2 linked regions of the Pelosinus fermentans DSM 17108 genome follow. The main gene of each other region encodes a partner of the protein of the gene in region 2 in a complex. Links are inferred from orthologs where the notes say so. Each region holds a gene or a part of one and is shown on either strand. Other genes may lie near its edges.

Region 1 (3,667 bases), 3.3 Mb from region 2 along the record:
ATGGCGTATAACGAGGAATATGGCATTACTCCCACCACCATTCAAAAACGGGTTAAAGAGCTGATTGAAACGACAAAAGTGGCTGAAAGCCCTGAACTGTATCGAACAGACCGCTTAGGCAATATGAGCCAGAGTGAAATGTTAGATCTGATCGGCAATCTGGAAAAGGAAATGCGCCTCGCCTCCAAGCAACTGGAATTCGAACGCGCCGCCGAACTCAGAGATATGATCGTAGAACTAAAAGGCAGGGTAGGGAAGGTAGTAAAAGAGAAATCTCCAAAGAGCAAGAAGAGTAAAAAATGATTAAACGCGAAGACGCGAAACCGCTATCACGGTACACGAAGGGACACGAAAAGTTTTCATTAATATTATTTCTTCGTAAAATCTTCGTGCCTTCGTGTTTCAGCTTTTTTTACATCATATGGGACTTATAGATTAGAGTCAGAAAGGAATATACCAATGAAAGAAAAGATTGTTATTAAGGGTGCAAGGCAGCACAATTTGAAAAATATTGATATTGAGATTCCCCGTAATGAGCTGGTTGTCATTACAGGGTTAAGCGGGTCAGGTAAGTCTTCTTTGGCCTTTGATACCATTTATGCGGAAGGGCAGCGGCGTTATGTGGAATCCTTGTCTGCTTATGCCCGTCAGTTTTTGGGGCAGATGGACAAGCCGGATGTGGATTATATTGAGGGGCTGTCTCCTGCCATTTCCATTGATCAGAAAACAACCAGCCGTAATCCTCGTTCCACAGTTGGGACAGTAACAGAAATCTATGACTATTTGCGTCTGCTGTTTGCCAGAGCAGGCCGTCCTCATTGTCCGAAATGCGGTAAGCCCATTACCCAGCAAACCATCGAACAGATGGTTGATCAGTTGGTGGCTTTGCCTGAGGGGACTCGTCTGATGCTTATTGCCGGAGTCATACGAGGAAAAAAAGGCGAACATCAAAAAGTGCTGGAAGATATTCGTAAGAATGGATATGTCCGGGTACGAGTTGATGGGGAAATTCGTGATGTGGCAGATGAAATCAAGTTAGAAAAAAATAAAAAGCACACCATCGAAGTGGTAGTAGATCGGATTGTCCTGCGAGAAGGAATCAATCAGCGGCTGGCGGATTCTCTGGAGACAGCTCTCACCTTGGGAGAAGGCGTGGTAAATGTGGATGTCGTAGGAGATCAGGAACGAATCTTCAGCCAGAATTTTGCTTGTATCGAATGCGGTATTAGTCTGCCTGAAATTGCTCCCCGGATGTTTTCCTTCAATAGCCCTTTTGGTGCGTGCCCGGATTGTACCGGCTTAGGAAACAATATGGAAGTGGACCGCTCTTTAATTGTCCCTGATACTAGCAAGGCTCTTATTGATGGCGCCATCACTCCTTTGAGTAAAAACATAAATTCCTATTTTATGTGCCAGTTAGAAGCAGTACTGGATAAATATAATTACTCTTTACATGACACCTGGGAAAACTTATCTTCACAAGTGCAAGAAATTATTATGACAGGTTCAGGTGTAGAACAGTTTGATTTTGAATATGATAACATGTATGGGGAAACAAAAACCTATCACGCTGTTTTTGAAGGTGTGATCCCGTTATTAAATCGTCGGTACCGGGAAACGGTATCTGATTGGTCCCGGGAAGATATTGAAGAATATATGAGTTCTAAACCCTGCCCCACGTGTAAGGGAGCCAGATTAAAGCCCGAAACCTTGTCGGTTAAGGTTGGCGGTAAAAATATCTATGAGGTAACGGCGGGAACCATTGCAGAAACCCAGGATTTCTTTTCTAATTTAGATTTAACAAATAGGGAGAAAGCCATTGCTCACCAAATTCTAAAAGAGATTCACGCTCGTTTGGGATTTTTGCTGAATGTGGGATTAGATTATTTGACTCTCAGCCGGGCCGCAGGAACCTTATCAGGGGGAGAAGCCCAGCGCATACGGCTGGCTACTCAGATTGGCTCCGGGCTGGTAGGGGTACTGTATATACTGGATGAACCAAGCATTGGCTTGCATCAGCGGGATAACAACCGTCTGTTAACGACCTTAAAGCATTTACGGGATGTAGGCAATAGCCTGCTGGTAGTTGAGCATGATGAAGATACCATGTATGAAGCCGATCACATTATTGATATTGGTCCGGCTGCTGGCGCTCATGGCGGACAAGTGGTAGTTCAAGGAACCGTAGAAGAGATCAAGGCTTGCCCAGAGTCCATCACAGGTCAGTATTTGAAGGGGAGCAAGTATATCCCGGTACCTGCTGTGCGGCGTAAACCCAATGGAAAATGGCTGGAAGTAGTGGGAGCGAAAGAAAACAATCTGAAAAAATTAACAGTAAAATTTCCTTTAGGTGTGTTTACTGCTGTGACAGGTGTATCTGGCTCAGGCAAGAGTACTCTGGTAAATGAGATTTTATACAAAGGGCTGGCAGGACGGGTATATCGAGGTACAAAGACTCGGCCTGGTGCTCATGATGATATTCGTGGTGTAGAATATATTGATAAAATTATTGAGATCGATCAGTCGCCCATCGGTCGTACCCCTCGCTCCAATCCAGCTACGTACACAGGCTTGTTTGATGTTATTCGCGAAGTATTCAGCCAAACCCAGGAAGCAAAAATGCGGGGATATAAGCCTGGACGTTTCAGCTTTAATGTAAAAGGCGGACGATGCGAGGCCTGCCGCGGTGATGGGATTATTAAGATCGAAATGCATTTTTTACCTGACGTATATGTTCCTTGTGAAGTGTGTAAAGGGGCTCGCTATAATCGGGAAACCCTAGAGGTTCGTTATAAAGGGAAGAGTATTTCTCAGGTTCTGGATATGGTAGTGGACGAAGGAGTAGAATTCTTCCAAAACCTGCCTAAACTTCAGCGTAAACTGCAAATTCTGCAGGACGTTGGTTTAGGATATATTAAATTAGGACAACCTGCTACGACTCTTTCTGGAGGAGAAGCCCAGCGGATTAAATTGGCAACGGAATTGGCAAGACGCAGTACAGGTAAGACGCTCTATATTCTTGATGAGCCTACTACCGGTCTGCATACGGCTGATATTCACCGTCTGCTTATCGTGCTGCAGCGTTTGGTCGATGGAGGAGACACCGTTGTAGTGATTGAGCATAATCTGGATGTCATTAAGACTGCGGATTATGTAATTGACCTAGGACCAGAAGGCGGCAGCCGCGGTGGTACCATTGTTGCCAAAGGAACTCCGGAAGACATCGTAAAGGTCAAGGCTTCCTACACAGGACAATTTCTAGCGCCAATTCTGGAAAGAGGAATACGGGAGTAAGGTGTAAGAAAAAAACGCTCGTTTTTACGAGGAAAAGCAAAAACTTTTTGAAACGCGAAGATGCGAAGGTAATGAATATTACGAAATTTGTCATTGCGAGCATAGCGAAGCAATCCTTTACTTGTTAAGAGATTGCTTCACTCCGTTCGCAATGACAAAAGAAAAGTTAGTTATTCTTCGTGTCTTCGCGTTTCAATTGTTTTATTTTAATTTTTCAAATAAAAAAAGAGTAGGCATATTGCCTACCCTTGGGAATAGTATTTTTTATTTTCATTGTCAATTTCACATTCTGCTTCTTGAATGGGAGTCATACGTTTGTAAACAAATTGAGTATCAATATTGCCGCTGCAGAAATGAGGGTTATTTAAGATTT
Region 2 (4,127 bases):
CTAACGGTTTATTCATAAACTCCTTCTTTGAAGAACCAGCGACAGCAACTATCGTATCTCTGTCCGCTATTAAGATGATATGGCCGACTGCTTCATATAACGAATCGGCATATTCCTTTGCAAAATCACCTAGTTCGCTTACTGGAGAATATTTCTTTAAGATCACTTCCCCTTCTCGATCAACATATATCTCCAATGGATCACCTTCGCGAATCCTAAGTGTTCGCCTAATTTCTTTAGGTATTACAACTCTGCCTAAGTCATCAATTCTTCTTACAATTCCAGTGGCTTTCACCAGTATCCCCCCTTTTCTACAGTTTTTGACATCTGATTTCAGTGATAGTATATATCTTACGAGACATTTTTATTCACATACATGATGCCTAAAAATTTCTAAAAACAGGTATATAATACAAAAATATCATTTGCATGCAGGGATCTTAGGATTACCTTCTCTTTAACTTCTTAACAAAGCAAAGTTGTAAACACTTTGACTAGCCAATTCAGTAATTTATCATTGCTAATTTGTACGGTCTTGAGTCGAATACCTTCAGGATAAATCATAACACGAGCAGGAAATGCTTCTTTCAATGCCATGATCTGCTCAGGTTTTACATTTGGTTTATCAATAAATGCTACTTCTATATAATTGGGCTGCTGAATGACAGAACGAATACCAATGGCCCTGGAGAAATTTTTAATTTTCACTACTTCGAGCAAATTTAATACACAACCAGGCGGTTCCCCAAAACGATCAATTAATTCATCCACAAGATCGGAAATGTGTTTTTCATTTCTGCAGGCGGCAATCCGCTGGTATATTTCAATTTTATGCATGGCGTCACTAATATAGTCGCCACTTATATAGGCATCTACATTAAATTCCAGCACAGGTTCCACAGGCGCTTCTAACGTCCGCCCTGTCTTTAACTGCTGCACAGCTTCATCCAGTAAACGGCAGTACATTTCAAAACCTACACTTACAATATGTCCATGCTGCTGGGATCCTAACAAATTACCAGCTCCCCTGATTTCCAAATCACGCATAGCAATTTTAAAACCAGCCCCTAATTCTGCAAATTCTTTTATTGCCTGCAGCCGCTTTTCTGCAACCTCCGTCAGTACTTTATCCTGGCGGTAGGTAAAATAAGCAAAAGCCATACGATGGGATCGTCCTACCCGCCCTCGCATTTGATATAACTGAGACAAACCAAAATGATCAGCATCGTATACAATAATCGTATTCGCATTCGGCACATCAAGGCCGTTTTCAATGATACTTGTACATAATAATACATCATCAGTACCTTCATAAAAATCAAGCATAGCTTGTTCTAACATTTCTTCCGGCATTTGTCCATGAGCTACACGAATTTTAGCATCAGGTAGCATCTCTGCTAAACGGCGGTACATTTTATCTATAGTCTGTACTCGATTATAGACAAAGTATACCTGACCGCCTCGTTTTAATTCCCGCTTAATTGCATCACGCATCACTTCTTCATTGTATTCTACTACATAGCTTTGGACGGGGAATCGTTCTTCTGGCGGAGTCTCAATAATACTCATATCTCTTGCACCGACTAATGACATATGCAAGGTACGGGGAATTGGAGTCGCGCTTAATGTCAATACATCAATCCCCGCACTCCATTTTTTTAATTTTTCTTTCTGTTTTACACCAAAGCGCTGTTCTTCATCGACAATCAGCAATCCGATATTTTTAAATATAACATCTGATTGCAAAATACGATGGGTACCAATTAATACATCTACCTGCCCACTGACCAATGCCTCTATAGTCCCTCGCTGCTCTCTTGCATTCCTGAAGCGGCTGATTACATCTACGACTGGACCAAAGCCGGCAAAGCGGGCACTAATCGTCTGATAATGCTGCTGAGCTAACACAGTCGTCGGTACAAGTATCGCAACTTGTTTACCACCCATGACGGCTTTATACGCAGCACGAATGGCCACCTCTGTTTTGCCAAATCCCACATCACCGCATAATAAACGATCCATAGGCTGGCTTTTTTCCATGTCACTCTTAATTTCGATAATAGCACTGAGCTGATCAGGTGTTTCCTCATAAGGAAAGGCATCCTCAAACTCTTTTTGCCAAGGCGTATCAGGATCAAAGGCAAAACCGGATGCAACCTTCCTTTGTGCATAGATCTCCAATAATTCTTTCGCCATGTCTGCGACTGCTTTTTCTGCTTTCCCCTTGGCCTTTAACCAATCGCTGCCACCCATTTTATTTAAACGAGGTGCATCGCCTTCAGAGCCAATATACTTTTGCAGTAAATGTACCTGATCCGTGGGAACATAGAGTTTATCTTCCCCCGCATAACGAATATGCAGATAATCCTTATGTACATTTCCTACAATCAGAGTTTCTACTCCTACATATTTGCCAATCCCATGATTGATATGAACGACATAATCGCCAATCTTAATGTCACGAAAATAAGCAATTTGTTGACCTTTCCCTACTCTGGGACGAGGTTTTTTCTTCTGGCGGCCCATAATATCTTTTTCTGCAATTACTAAAAGATGGGCTTGAGGCAGTTCAAAGCCTGCTGAGAGTAGTCCAACCGTTATTAATACAGTACCTTCGGTCAAAGTATGGATGACATCAGAAAAAACGGCAGAAAGACCTTCCTCCGCCAAGGTATGCTGCAGCGATACGGCCTTTTCCTGATTAGACATAAAAATAATAGGGTAAGACTTATGCTCCTGGCAATTTTTTAATTCCGCAATCAGCATATCCATTTGACGATGAAAAGGCACAATGCCTTTGGCTGTAATACTAATAATTTCATCAGGCTGGGTATAAGGAATCTTTTGCAGCATTAAGGAAAGATATAACACATTGTAATGCCCTGCCACCGATACTATATCTGACCACGTAAAAGTGCTTTTCTTAATCTCTGGATTTTCTTTTACCAGTTTCCCCATCTGTTCGCGGATACGAGCAGTCTCGTCAAACACAATGGTTGAAATTGCTGGTAAATACGATAAAAACACCGTTGGAGTTCCACTTTTTTCAATCTCAGATAGGGGAAGAATATCCACTTGCTCTACGGCGTGCATCGATCGCTGTGAGGCAAGATCAAACTCCCGCAGGGAATCCACCTCATCACCAAATAACTCTAAACGAATCGGTACTTTACTGCTGATGGGGAAAATATCAACAATACCGCCTCTGGCACTAAACTGACCAAGCCCCTCCACTTGATCCACCCGTTCGTAGCCAAAACGTACCAGCGACTCTAGCAAATCTTCACGTATCATCTCTGATCCGTTACTAATTGTAATGCGATTATTTTCAAAGTGTTCCCGGGGCAGTACTCTTTGCATTGCTGCCTCAGGCGTGGCTAAGACGATTATATTTTCCCCTCGGATCAGCCGCCCCAAAACATCCATACGCTGAGCTGCCAACTCAACACCTTTTGCAACCGCTGTAAATGTAATAATATCTAAAGCCGGCAGTTCGAGAACAAGAGTATTGGGAAGCAGCGTGGCAAAATCTGCGCGCAGCTGTTCTACCGACTCATGATTACCAGTAACAATCACAGTAGGCTTAGGAGCAGACTGATATGCCGCTGCTAATAACGCGCTTTTTTGCACACCTGTTACGCCATAGATTTGGCTTTGACTCGCAGTCAATTGGGAAACGGCAATAACCCGCTTCATTCCAGGATCTTGTTTCATAATTTCAAATAATTTGTTCATAGCACCTCTTCCTATTATAAGAAAGCATTTCACACTGTACAATTTTGTGCATAGAAAAACCTTGGAGCCCTAAAGTGAAAAGGTAAAAAGGGGCTTTAGCTGTTGCTAAAGCCCTGCATCATTACTTCATTATACTTCGAACCTTATTGATTTAATCCATTTTTTTTAATGTAAAAAATTGATTTGCTGTTGAACCGCTTTTTTTTCATGAAGTCCCAAAGTCTCTATACACTGATCGCACAAGGAATGAACATGCATGGTATTTTCTTTCGTATCAACTTTTATTATATCTTGACGCTCTTCAGCCGTCAAGCAATCAAAGCCAAACTTAACTTCATCTACTTGATCTACTTCAATTACATCAATCGCAGCTCCACAATGTGCACAATTAT

Evidence for each region.
Region 1: the proteins of mfd (region 2) and uvrA are in contact, whole or in part, in a crystal structure (PDB 4DFC), measured with the Escherichia coli proteins. The link is inferred for Pelosinus fermentans DSM 17108 from one-to-one orthologs.

Annotation. Positions count from the first base shown.
Region 1 is NZ_AKVN02000001.1:996,572-1,000,238, forward strand. What follows is about bases 150-3,494. They hold uvrA (excinuclease ABC subunit UvrA), read left to right. Parts: upstream 150-459; coding sequence 460-3,294; downstream 3,295-3,494. Other genes in these bases: uvrB (excinuclease ABC subunit UvrB), read left to right, coding at 150-303. Also shown: more of uvrB, read left to right, coding at 1-149; FR7_RS04600 (acetyl-CoA carboxylase biotin carboxylase subunit), read right to left, coding at 3,537-3,667. UniProt on the Escherichia coli protein: The UvrABC repair system catalyzes the recognition and processing of DNA lesions. UvrA is an ATPase and a DNA-binding protein. A damage recognition complex composed of 2 UvrA and 2 UvrB subunits scans DNA for abnormalities.
Region 2 is NZ_AKVN02000001.1:4,289,997-4,294,123, forward strand. What follows is about bases 266-4,070. They hold mfd (transcription-repair coupling factor), read right to left. Parts: upstream 3,736-4,070; coding sequence 466-3,735; downstream 266-465. Other genes in these bases: spoVT (stage V sporulation protein T), read right to left, coding at 266-295; FR7_RS19865 (anti-sigma-F factor Fin), read right to left, coding at 3,901-4,070. Also shown: more of spoVT, read right to left, coding at 1-265; more of FR7_RS19865, read right to left, coding at 4,071-4,127. UniProt on the Escherichia coli protein: Couples transcription and DNA repair by recognizing RNA polymerase (RNAP) stalled at DNA lesions. Mediates ATP-dependent release of RNAP and its truncated transcript from the DNA, and recruitment of nucleotide excision repair machinery to the damaged site.